3 regions of the Psychrobacillus sp. NPDC058041 genome follow, and region 2 is predicted to be linked to each of the others. Evidence: riboswitches for the same ligand, from Rfam matches in the RefSeq annotation. Region 2 holds a riboswitch; each other region holds the start of a gene.
The links. A riboswitch is a leader RNA that binds a small molecule or an ion and turns the genes downstream of it on or off. The one in region 2 is predicted to bind S-adenosylmethionine.
Positions count from the first base shown of each region.

Region 1: another riboswitch for S-adenosylmethionine. It lies ahead of mtnK (S-methyl-5-thioribose kinase); the one in region 2 lies ahead of metK (methionine adenosyltransferase).
Region 3: another riboswitch for S-adenosylmethionine. It lies ahead of metA (homoserine O-acetyltransferase MetA); the one in region 2 lies ahead of metK (methionine adenosyltransferase).

Region 1 is NZ_JBHVRO010000007.1:81,239-85,532, forward strand. It holds gene ACFVR1_RS12485 (2-hydroxy-3-keto-5-methylthiopentenyl-1-phosphate phosphatase) at 1-60, opposite strand, end outside; gene mtnW (2,3-diketo-5-methylthiopentyl-1-phosphate enolase) at 65-1,279, opposite strand; SAM riboswitch class I at 1,348-1,453, opposite strand; SAM riboswitch class I at 1,629-1,784, shown strand; gene mtnK (S-methyl-5-thioribose kinase) at 1,859-3,049, shown strand; gene mtnA (S-methyl-5-thioribose-1-phosphate isomerase) at 3,046-4,101, shown strand; partial or broken gene ACFVR1_RS12505 (ABC transporter permease) at 4,106-4,234, shown strand.
Region 2 is NZ_JBHVRO010000012.1:86,537-90,830, forward strand. It holds gene ACFVR1_RS16830 (sigma-70 family RNA polymerase sigma factor) at 1-47, shown strand, start outside; gene ACFVR1_RS16835 (hypothetical protein) at 40-705, shown strand; gene metK (methionine adenosyltransferase) at 915-2,111, opposite strand; SAM riboswitch class I at 2,317-2,433, opposite strand; gene pckA (phosphoenolpyruvate carboxykinase (ATP)) at 2,631-4,220, shown strand; gene ACFVR1_RS16850 (hypothetical protein) at 4,263-4,294, opposite strand, start outside.
Region 3 is NZ_JBHVRO010000002.1:271,739-276,032, forward strand. It holds gene ACFVR1_RS03855 (hypothetical protein) at 1-97, shown strand, start outside; gene ACFVR1_RS03860 (RAxF-45 family protein) at 172-303, shown strand; gene abc-f (ribosomal protection-like ABC-F family protein) at 415-2,280, shown strand; SAM riboswitch class I at 2,409-2,520, shown strand; gene metA (homoserine O-acetyltransferase MetA) at 2,605-3,513, shown strand; gene ACFVR1_RS03875 (aldo/keto reductase) at 3,795-4,294, opposite strand, start outside.

The DNA.
Region 1 (4,294 bases), on a different contig from region 2:
AATATTGTCTTGGTTCGTAATAGTGCCATCAAAGTCACAAAAGATAACAAGCTTATTCATATTCTTACCCCCATAAATCCAATGCTGTTTTTAATTCGGAGTATTGTTGTGCTGCTTCTTTAAGAGGGATTCCTTCAAGTACAGCCGTCACGGCTTGCCTAAAAGCTAGCCCTCCTCCTGTTGCACCGGCTGGATGACCATGTACTCCTCCGCCAGCATTAATAATGCTATCAAATCCATAATCCTCGATTAATAGAGGGACTAAACCAGGATGAATACCTGCAGATGGAACAGGGAAAGTTCGTTTTACTGTACTTATTTTCGTCAATTCTTCGCCCAATGAAAGTGCAGCTGTTTTTTCAAGCGCAACACTTCCATAAGGTGAAGGGAATAACGAAAAATCTGCCCCCGCATATCGTGTCAATTTTCCAAGTAGAAGTGGAGTTGCAACCCCGTAAAATGAGGAAGAAGTGAATGCCCCACTATAAGCAGGATGAGCCATAAAAGGCAGTTGGATATTATCATCTTCTACTAACTCTTGAAGTACATCCAGTCCATATGCATGAACATTTAATAATAGAGCATCTGCCCCAAGTTCCTTTGCTTTTTGTGCTTTTGCTTTTAATTGGGATGTTCGACCAGATAAATTAACAGCATAAAGAGTCCGATGTCCAGTCTCTTCATACACTTCCTGCAATACTTTTTTTGCAGTTGTAATCCGTTTCTCAAAAGGAGTGAGTGGATTTTCAAAAAGGATTTCATCATCTTTGACGAGATCGACTCCACCGAGTGCTTGATGTCGAAGCTGTTCTGCTAAGTAATGAATATCTCGACCAATTACTCCTTTGAATATACTCATGATAAGTGGACGATTATACACTTCCAGTTGGTCACGGATGCTTTCAATTCCAAACCTTGGTCCGGGAAACTGATCTAAAAGTTCTGGAGAAAATTCTAAATCTAGAAGCTTCACTTCACCATCTAGCGATAGTTTGCCAAATACAGTCGTTAAAATGGCAGGTAAATCAGCTGAGAAGTTTGCATTAGGATAGTTAATTTTTATTTCAGCTTTGATTTGATCTGGTTTTAGCGGATGAAAAGTATGTTCGAATTCATTAATCGAAACAACATGACCTTTATGTTTTTTTAATTGTTCTTGTTCTATCAATGGTAAATCCGTCCAAGATCCTATAGTTAAACCAAGTGCAATACCATCTGCTCTTTTTTCAAAAGAACCTGGCTTCCCATACACCTGATAGAGAGCTGATACTCCACTCATTTGTCATCACATTCCTTTAAAATAAAATAAAAACCTCTTCAAATAAGAAGAGGTTAATGTATAACGACTTCTTATTTCTCAGTCAAATGACTGCAAGAATTAGCACCGTTTCCAATAATCGGACCGGTTGCCGGGTATCATAGGGCTTGTCCCTCCACCTGCTCTAAATAAGAATAATTTATTCAATTGGTTTCACTTTGTATTGTCAAATTAATTACGATTATTTCACGCTCTTAGAAAATTGTCAATACAGTTTTTAGAAAGTTTATTGTATTAAAAAAAGATTGACAGTTCTTTTTTTAATATGTTAGGATTCATTTCAAATAGCATAAAGTTGTATGTAACAGCACTCTTATCAAGAGCAGGCAGAGGGTAATGGCCCTATGAAGCCCAGCAACCGACCGTAATACCGTTGTGAGACGGGGCGCTTTTCGCGCCGAGATGAAAAATCTCGTAAGGCACGGTGCTAATTCCATCAGAAAGGTAACTTTCTGAAAGATAAGAGGCGAGAGTTCTCTTATTCTGCGCCTCTTTCTTTGGAAAGAGGCTTTTTATTTTGTAAGGGAAAGGTAGAGAACAATGACAATAGCTACGAAGAGACAATATGAATCGTTAACTGAAGAGCGTGCGATTTTATATGCAAAAGGACTAAACTTTTTCTCAGAAGACGCTGAGTTAAGTTGCAGTGAAATTGGTGACGGCAATTTGAATTATGTATTTCACATTAAGGAATCTAACGGTGACAAAAGTTTAATCCTCAAACAGGCATTGCCATATGCAAAAGTAGTTGGTGAAAGCTGGCCACTCACATTAAAGCGTGCAATCATTGAAGCAAATGCGTTAAAAAAACAGTTTGAATTTGCAGCGGATCTTGTTCCAGTTGTATATGCTACCGATGAAGAGCTTGCAATTACAGTTATGGAGGATCTATCCCATCTAAAAATTGCACGTGAAGGATTAATCCAACTTGAACCCTATCCAAAGCTCTCGAAGGATATTGGTGAGTATCTTGCTCAAACACTGTTTCACACATCAGATTTTGCATTACATCCATTTGAAAAAAAGAGGTTAGTTTCCGAGTTTTCAAACCCAGAGCTATGTAAAATTACGGAAGAGCTTATTTTTACGGATCCATTTTTTGATCATGAAACAAATGATTTTGAACCTTCGTTAAGAGCAGAGGTTGAGGCAATTTGGAACAATGAAATTTTAAAGCTTGAAGTTGCAAAATTGAAGAGAAGTTTTATGACGGAAGCAGAAGCTTTGCTTCATGGTGATTTACATACGGGAAGTATTTTTGCTAGTGAAACAGAAACGAAGGTAATTGATCCTGAGTTTGCTTTTTATGGTCCTATTGGATTTGATATCGGGATATTTTTAGCAAACTTAATCGTTCAATCTATTACTAGAGAAGCAGAAGCGCGAAATACTATTGTTCAACATATCGAACAAACCTGGGAAGTATTTTCATCGAATTTTTCTATCCTATGGAAATCAAAAGGTATTGAAACATATAAGAATACGAAGGGATTTGAAGAATATGTTTTGGAGAAAGTTTTCCACGATACACTTGGTTTTGCTGGTTGTGAATTAATTCGAAGAACAATTGGTTTAGCTCATGTAAAGGATTTGGATGCGATTGCAGACGAAGAACAACGACTTGATTTCAAAAAACAAGCATTACAAGTAGGAGAGGCACTTATTTTAAAACGTTATGATTTACATTCTATTCAGGCAGTAATCTCGTTATTGGAGGAGAACCACAAATGAGTATTCCGCTATCAATTGAGTGGAACAATGAGGAGCTAAGAATTTTAGATCAGCAGAAGTTACCGCTTGAAATTGAATATGTAACACTAGAAACTCTAAAAGATGTGTATGACGCAATTATCACATTAAAAGTAAGAGGTGCACCTGCCATTGGTATTACAGCTGCATACGGTTTAGCTAAGGCAGCTCAGCACTATGAAACAAATACGTTGGAAGAATTTCAAGAACAACTAAAAAAAGACGCCATGTATTTAGGGGATTCAAGACCTACTGCAGTCAATTTAGTTTGGGCTTTAGAACGTTTACGTAGCACTGTTCAACAGACTGTAACTATACAAGAAGCGAAAAATCGTCTCTTAGAGGAAGCTGTAAATATTTACAAAGAAGATGAAGCTTCATGCCGAAATATTGGAGAATTTGCACTGTCTTTGCTTGGAAACCATACGAGAGTTATGACCATTTGTAACGCAGGATCCATTGCAACCGCGAAATATGGAACTGCACTAGCCCCATTTCATCTAGGAAGCGAACAAGGAAAACAGTTTCAGGTATTCGCTTGTGAAACTAGACCGGTATTTCAAGGTTCACGACTTACCGTTTGGGAACTTCAGCAATCTGGTGTAGATGTCACACTTATAACAGATAGCATGGCTGCGCATACAATCGGTGCAAAAGGTATTGAAGCAATTATTGTTGGCGCAGACCGAATCGTGGCAAACGGCGATACAGCTAATAAAATTGGAACACTTAATTTAGCTTTACTAGCACATGCATTTAACATTCCATTTTATGTTGCTGCTCCTTCCTCTACTTTTGATTTGACGATTCAATACGGTAAGGAAATACGGATTGAAGAGCGTCCAGCAGAAGAAATAACACATGTTGCAGGGAAGCAAGTGGCTCCACCAAATACAAAAGTATTTAATCCTGCTTTCGATGTCACACCAGGCAAATATATTACAGCAATTATTACGGAAAAAGGAATCATTTATCCAGAATACAATAAAAACATTCCTAAAATATTGGGTATAGAAAAAGGAGCGATATCATGAACACATTTTGCTTAACGGTTTAACCATTTTAAATTTACCTTATTATGCATTTGATATTATTAAAGGAGCAGTTTTAGTTACTGCACTTGCGGTTACGTATGTTTACGCAAAAAAGCGATTTATCAAAATTTAATAAATTTTGTGTCTCGAAGTACTTGTTTTCTGTGCATGCAAGTATATAATTCTAGCATAA
Region 2 (4,294 bases):
GAAATCAATTAACAGGTTTAGAATGGGAGGTTCTTTTAAATGAATAACTATATTCCTTCTGAACTGAAAGATTTAACCGAAAGTAAACAACGTGTTATGCAAAATGTAGTGAATGAGATAGAAAGTAACTCAAGAAAATCTAATCATACATGGCGATATGTGGTGATAACCGCTGTTTTAGCAACTTGTGCAATGCTATTTGTCTTTAACGAAATATTTAATGAAAATGAACAACAATCTGCTACCGAACTACAACTAGATTTAACCCAACCTACATTCTTCGAAAAACAAGGTTTATTTTATCTACTTGGAGTAACGTTGGGTGACTCCCAATCAAAAGTAGTAGAACACTTAGGTAAAAATTATACAATAGATGATTACGAGGATGGTAGTGGGGCGGACTTCATATTGGATTATGATGGTAATGTGAGATTCTATTTTTATCAGGACAAATTAGATAAAATACTATTCATGAAAGCAGATGAAAGTTACTTTGACAAATTATTTAATGATTACGATGGATTTAAATTCACTACTTCTTCCAGTATAGATGATAACGATCGTTATTTTTACTCGAAAGAGACTGGTCAACTTTTAAAAGCAACGATCATTCCAGACGGAAATCTTTACTTATATCTTCTGAGGGGAGGCAAGGATCTCTTGGAGAATCCGGATTTCCCAAAAATAGAACAGATTTTAGATTAGTTTTGGGAATTAGAAAAAGCATCGTTAGGTAAGTGAATTAATATATGGAAGCTGCCCTTCATAGTTGGCATCTTTCTCTTGAGTCATGGTATTTTCTTATCTTTTAAAAATTATAAAAGCGATACATTCCTATATTTCTCTAGGAATGTATCGCTTTTTTGATAAGGGAATCTTTCAATACCAGCCGTTTTTATGGCAGCTTTTTCTAATTATAAACCTGCTTTTTGTCTTAACTCTTCTGCTTTATCTGTTTTTTCCCAAGGTGCGTCGATGTCTGTACGGCCAAAATGTCCGTAAGCAGCAGTTTGTTTGTAGATTGGGCGACGAAGATCTAGCATTTTAATAATACCAGCTGGGCGAAGGTCAAATAATTCACGAATATGTGAAACTAATTGAGCTTCTTCTACTTTTCCAGTTCCAAATGTGTCTACTGCGATAGAAACCGGTTGTGCAACACCGATTGCATATGCAAGCTGAACTTCACAACGATCAGCAATTCCTGCTGCAACAATATTTTTTGCAACATAGCGAGCAGCGTATGCAGCTGAACGGTCAACTTTTGTAGGATCTTTACCAGAGAATGCTCCTCCGCCATGACGTGCATAACCACCGTAAGTATCTACGATAATTTTACGTCCTGTTAAGCCCGCATCTCCTTGTGGTCCACCAATTACAAAGCGACCAGTTGGATTAATAAAATATTTTGTATTTTCATCGATCAAATCAGCAGGAACAATAGGATTGATCACTACTTCTTTTAAATCTTTTTGGATTTGTTCTAATGTAACTTCCGGATGATGCTGAGTTGAGATAACAATCGTATCAATATGGACAGGATTATTATTTTCGTCATACTCCACTGTAACTTGTGTTTTACCATCTGGACGTAAATAATCTAGCGTTTCATCCTTACGAACTTCCGCTAAACGACGAGCCAATTTATGAGCTAAACTAATTGGAAGTGGCATAAGTTCTGGTGTTTCATTACATGCGTAACCAAACATTAAACCTTGGTCCCCTGCTCCAATTGCTTCAATGTCCGAATCAGTCATAGATCCTTCACGAGCTTCTAAAGCTTGGTCAACCCCTTGCGCAATGTCAGCTGACTGTTCATCGATTGCAGTTAATACTGCAGAAGTTTCAGAGTCAAAGCCATATTTTGCACGAGTATATCCTATTTCTTGTACAGTAGAACGAACTACTTTCGGTATGTCTACATATGTAGATGTTGTTATTTCACCTGCAACCAATACAAGACCAGTTGTCACGGTTGTTTCACAAGCAACACGTGCATTTGGATCTTCTGCTAGAATTGCGTCAAGAATTGCATCTGAAATTTGGTCACAAATTTTATCTGGATGCCCTTCAGTAACTGATTCAGATGTAAATAATCTGCGTTGTGTCATAAAAAATTCCTCCTATATCCTGCGAGATTTCTCTCAAGAATTGATACGGTACTCATTCCCATGTCAAGCCATTCAATCAAATAGATTAAACTTGAAGCCGTTTCGGACTTGGCACACAAGGATAAAGGGCGATGTCATAAAAAAAACCTTCCACTCACGTATCTTACACATGAGGAAAGGCTATTAATTTCATAAGCACCTTTCACTCTTATCAATCAAGGAATCTCACCTTGTCTCAGGTTGGGCACCTTTGTAACAAAACAAATATTACAGGTTGCCGGGTTTCATAGGGCCTGACCCCTCCACCAGCTCGGGATAAGAGTATCCGTTCAATTTATCATCATACTTAAGTTGCATTCAGAAGTCAACACATTTTTGTTGACGATTTATTCACAAATAATAAAAATAATCAATTCATTAGTGTAGACTATTAAGTTAAATGTGTTATACTATTTCACATATGAAAGTCATCTCCCTGTTTATATAAGGGAAAATAATTAAAAGGATGGTAAATACAATATGAATTCAATCGATACTGTGAATGAACTGAACGAATTGTTATCTGGTGCTAATGTTAACATTCAATTATCAGTACCGCAACTTGTAGAAAAAGCAACATCAAGAGGCGAAGCTGTTTTAACTTCTACGGGAGCCGTGAAAGCAGAAACAGGTAAATATACAGGTCGTTCTCCACAAGATAAATACATCGTTGATGAGCCTATATCTAGAGACAAAATCGATTGGGGTTCCGTAAACCAACCAATTTCTTCTGAAATTTTCGAATCACTATATAAAAAAGTAACGAAATACCTTGCTGAGCAAGATGAATTATTCGTATTTAAAGGATTTGCTGGTGCTGATAAAGATTCTCGTCTAGGTATTCAAGTAATAAATGAATATGCATGGCATAACTTGTTTGCTCATCAATTATTTATCCGCCCATCAGAGGAAGAGCTTGCAAACCATTCATCTGACTTTACAATCATAAGTGCTCCAAATTTTAAAGCAGATCCAACAGTAGATGGAACAAAAACAGAAACTTTTATTATCGTTTCAATGGAGAAACGCATCGTATTAATCGGTGGTACTGAATATGCTGGAGAAATGAAAAAATCTATTTTCTCTATTATGAACTACTTACTTCCTGAACAAAACATTTTACCTATGCACTGTTCAGCAAACGTTGGAGAAGAAGGCGACGTTGCATTATTCTTCGGTCTTTCTGGAACAGGAAAAACAACTCTTTCTGCAGACGCTGGTCGTAAGTTAATTGGTGATGACGAACATGGTTGGTCTGATAATGGCGTATTTAATATCGAAGGTGGATGTTACGCAAAATGTATCGATTTAACTCGTGAAAACGAACCACAAATCTATGATGCAATCACATTTGGTACTGTATTAGAAAACGTTGTTGTTGATGCGGAAACTCGCGTTGCAAACTATGCTGATAATTCATTAACAGAAAATACACGTGCAGCTTACCCAATTCAAAATATCGAAAATATTGTGGATCCTTCTGTTGCAGGTCATCCAAATACGATCGTATTCTTAACTGCTGATGCTTTTGGCGTATTGCCTCCAATCAGCAAATTGACAAAAGAACAAGCTATGTACCACTTCTTAAGTGGATTTACATCTAAATTAGCGGGTACTGAACGTGGAATTACATCTCCACAACCAGCATTCTCAACTTGCTTTGGTTCACCTTTCCTTCCACTTCATGCAACTGTTTACGCAGAAATGCTTGGAAAGAAAATTGACGAGCATGGTGCACAAGTATTCTTAGTTAACACTGGATGGACTGGTGGAGAATATGGCGTTGGTAGTCGTATGAAGCTTTCTTACACACGTACAATGGTTCGTGCTGCAATTGACGGTAAACTAAACGATGTAGAAACTGAAACAGATGCAGTATTTGGTTTAGCTATTCCAAAACAAGTAGAAGGCGTTCCTTCTGAAGTATTAATTCCACGTAATGCTTGGACAGACAAAGCAGCATACGATAAAAAAGCAACTGAACTAGCAAAAGCTTTCCATGAGAACTTTAAAAAATTCGGTACCGTATCTGAAGATATTACACTTAAAGGCGGACCAGTAGCTTTATAAAGTAAAAGAGGATGTCCCATTAATATGGTGACATCCTCTTTTTTAATCTGCATTTTCATCATAATAATGTGTTG
Region 3 (4,294 bases), on a different contig from region 2:
TGCTGTTCCAAATACAGGTAATAAAAAAGTGGATATGAAAAATGATGTTGGAATTCCAGATAAGAATGAAAATAATGACCACCTATTAGATAAATAAGGAAAAATTTATTTGGCATAAAATAAAAGATATGATAAAATATTCTCAACTTAGTGAACGGAGGTGAAGAAAGAATGAAAAACACTGTGAATGCACATGGATTTATATTGGAATTTTTATCCACGTCTTGTGCGATTACTCATGAAATTGAGCCTAACGGGACTAGTCTGTTCTTTTTTAGACAATTTAATGTAATTCACAGCTGATAAGCCATTCTTTCTGAACCACAATTTTAGGAGAAGACTGCTTATATGCAGTCTTTTTTCTTTGCAGAAAAATGCTTCCAGCTAAATCAGAGATGAGAGGAAGCGGAAAATATGATATGTACAATACAAGAAGTTAGTAAAATGCTTGGAGGAAACACGATTTTTGAAAATTTATCATTATCTATCAAAACTGGAGATAAATTAGGGATTGTAGGGCGTAATGGTAGTGGTAAAACAACGCTACTTACGTTAATAACTGGTTTAGAAATGCCAGATGTGGGTAGTATTCACTTCAAAAAAGGAACGAAAATTGGTTATTTAGCTCAAATACCATCATTTTCAGAAGACGTGTCCGGCATCGATGTATTAAATTCAGCATTTGAGGAACTAATAGAATTACAAACTAAGATGAAAGAACTTGAAGGAAAGCTATCCACCGACGACCCTAAGGAGTTAGAGAAATTACTTCAAAAATACGGAGAAATTCAGGAGGAGTTCACTAATCGTAATGGTTATGCGATTGATTCGGAAATCAACAAAGTCATAGAGGGTTTACAATTATCCTCCTTTGTGCATCAATCATTTATGACATTAAGTGGTGGGGAACAGACCAAAATAATGCTAGGTAAGCTCTTATTAACGAAACCTGACTTGTTGTTATTAGATGAGCCTACGAACCATCTAGATTTATTTGCAGTGGAATGGTTAGAACAATATTTAGTTTCCTATTCGGGTACAGTAGTTATTATTTCACATGATCGATACTTTCTAGATCAAGTTGTGACTAAAGTTGCTGACTTGGAGGATGGAGAAATAAAGTTATATCACGGGAATTATTCATCTTTTATTATCGAAAAAGAAGATGCATTAATGCGCGAGTTTCAGCAATATGAAGAGCAACAAAAAAAGATTAAGAAAATGAAAGAAGCAATTAAACGATTAAAAATATGGGCAAACGAAGCTGTGCCGCCAAACGCTGGACTTCATAGACAAGCAAGAAATATGGAACGGGCATTAGAAAGAATGGTGAAGGTAAGAAAACCACTTATAGATCCTAAAAAGATGAGCTTATCGTTTGAAGCCGCTCCTAGAAGTGGGAAAGAAGTGGTCATCATGGAGCAAGTATCGAAAAAATATGGAGAAAAAGTGCTGCTTCAAGATGCTAATTTAAACGTGTATTGGAAAGAACGTGTTGCCATTGTTGGACGAAATGGTACAGGGAAATCTACGATTTTAAAGTCACTTTTACAAGAATTACCGGTTGATTCAGGAAAGGTTCGTCTAGGTAGTAATGTCCGAGTTGGATTTCTGTCTCAGCACTTTGAAATAATGAATCCCAAAGCAAAGCTAATTGATGTATTTCGAAGTGAAGTAAATGTTTTAGAGGGAGATGCTCGTCACATACTTGCTAAGTTTATGTTTTACGGTCCAGATGTATTTAAAAGAGTAGGTGATTTGAGTGGGGGAGAGAGAATGCGCCTGCGACTCGCTCAACTTATGCATCAAGATATCAACTTATTAATGTTGGATGAACCTACGAATCATCTGGATATAGATTCAAGAGAAGTTTTAGAGGATGCTTTAGATGACTTTCAAGGAACAATATTAGCAGTTTCTCACGATCGATACTTTTTAAATAAATTATTTCCTAGAACTGCTTGGCTAGATCAAGGTCAACTTATAACTTTTGAAGGGCCTTACAAATGGGCGCGTGTAAAATGGGAGGAGCAGCAGTTAAAGCAGGCTGCCCTAGTTATAGATCAAAAAAAGGAACCTACAAAGTTAGTGAAAGTTAAGCCTCTAAATGCTCGACCGATTGAAGAAGAAATTGGGATATTGGAAGAGGAAATACTCTTGTTAAAGAAGCAAATTGATAAGGAACAAGACTGGTCAAAATACGAATACCTTCTATCGATCAAAAGTTCGAAAGAAAAAGAATTAGAAGTCTTGATGGAACAATGGTTGGAAGCTCAATAAATTCAATTTTTTGAGAGGGTTACTGAATTATTAGTATCGAAAAAATTTGTTTTATTATTAAATTTTATTGCTTAAATGTTCTGAAAATGATAAAGTTAAAACATTAATTTATCAAATTAAATAATATACTCTTATTAAGAGAAGTTGAGGGATATGGCCCTATGACGCTTCAGCAACCTCTGACATAGTCAGAAAGGTGCTACTTCCATCAAGATTGTTAATGATCTTGAGAGATAAGAACAAAGAGCTTGAAGGAAACCCTCTTTTCTTATCCATTAGAAAAGAGGGTTTTTTATTTTGTAAATGGAAAAGGAGACAAAATAGATGCCTATTAATATCCCACAGAAGTTACCTGCTACTGAATTGCTTAAGGAAGAAAAAATATTTGTGATGGATGAGGACCGCGCTTCCACTCAGGACATTCGTCCCTTGAACATCATTATTTTAAATTTGATGCCTGAAAAAGAAAGAACAGAATTACAATTATTAAGACTTTTAGGAAATACACCACTTCAAGTAAATGTAACGTTCTTAAATACAGCAACACATGAATCAAAAAATGTAAGTAAAACGCATTTAGATACTTTTTACACTACTTTTGAGCAAATAAAACACAGACGATATGATGGAATGATCATTACAGGAGCCCCAATTGAACACTTAGCTTTCGAGGATGTTGATTATTGGGAAGAAATAACTCAAATTATGGATTGGACCAAAACTAACGTGACATCTGTTTTACATATTTGTTGGGGTGCTCAAGCTGCATTGTATCATCATTATAGTATTGGAAAATATGATTTGCCTCAAAAATGCTCAGGGGTATATACACATCGAATTTCCGATCTAACAAACAATCTTGTTCGAGGATTTAATGATGAGTTTAATGCTCCGCACTCTCGTTATACTGCAGTATCTTTTGAAGAAATTCAAAACGATTCGAGATTGATACTTCTTGCAACTTCAGACGATGCAGGAGTTTTCCTTGTTATTTCTGAAGATAAAAAATATATAATGATCACGGGACATTTAGAGTACGATGCAGATACACTTGCAGAAGAATATAATCGTGATGTGAATAAAGGACTTGAAATCGATGTACCTAAAAATTACTTTCCAGATGATGATCCAACGAAACAACCGATAAATTCTTGGCGTTCTCATACGCATTTATTATTTTCAAATTGGTTGAATTATTATGTTTACCAAGAAACACCGTTTGAGTGGGAATAATTCAGCGGGGGCAGTCCGATGACGGATGTCCCTTAATTAGGTAGGAAGATTTGTGATATAGTCTCGATTTCATCAATTTGGTCTCGGATTTATTAGAGTTGGTTGCGATTTCATATACTTTAGTCTCGCTTAAGGATAAATTGGTCTTGTTCTGCCATTTGATGGAAGAAAGATGAACTTTAGTAGGGATTACAATATTGAACGAGACATATCATTCATGGAACTTGATAAAAAAGTTGTCTTTTAGCCAATTGAATGCCTTAAAGACAACTTCTCAAAGATTATTGGAAGATTTGGTCGATTTCTTTTATTTCTTGCAGGCTAAGTTGCACTTCTAAAGTCTTTATATTATCCAATACTTGCTCCGATTTTTTCGCTCCAGGTATAATCACATCGATTGTATCCTGCGCTAAATACCAAGCAAGAACTAAATTTGAAACTGCTACGTTTTTAACATTTGCTATTACTCGAAGTTGTTCTACTTTTTCTAGATTGCGATCAAATGCTTCCCCTTGGAATAAAGGATTTTTGGAACGGCCATCCTCAAAAGTACTATTTTTATCAAACTTTCCAGTAAGTAAACCCGATGCTAGTGGGAAATAAGGTATAAAGGAAATATTATGCTCGTTGGCGTAAGGTATTAAATCATTCTCTGCCTCTCGCTTTATCAAATTATAACCAGATTGAAGTACGTCAATATGTCCATCTTGATTCCCTTCTTTTAATTGATCTAGTGTAAAGTTTGATACACCAATAGCACGTATTTTTCCTTCTTCTTTCA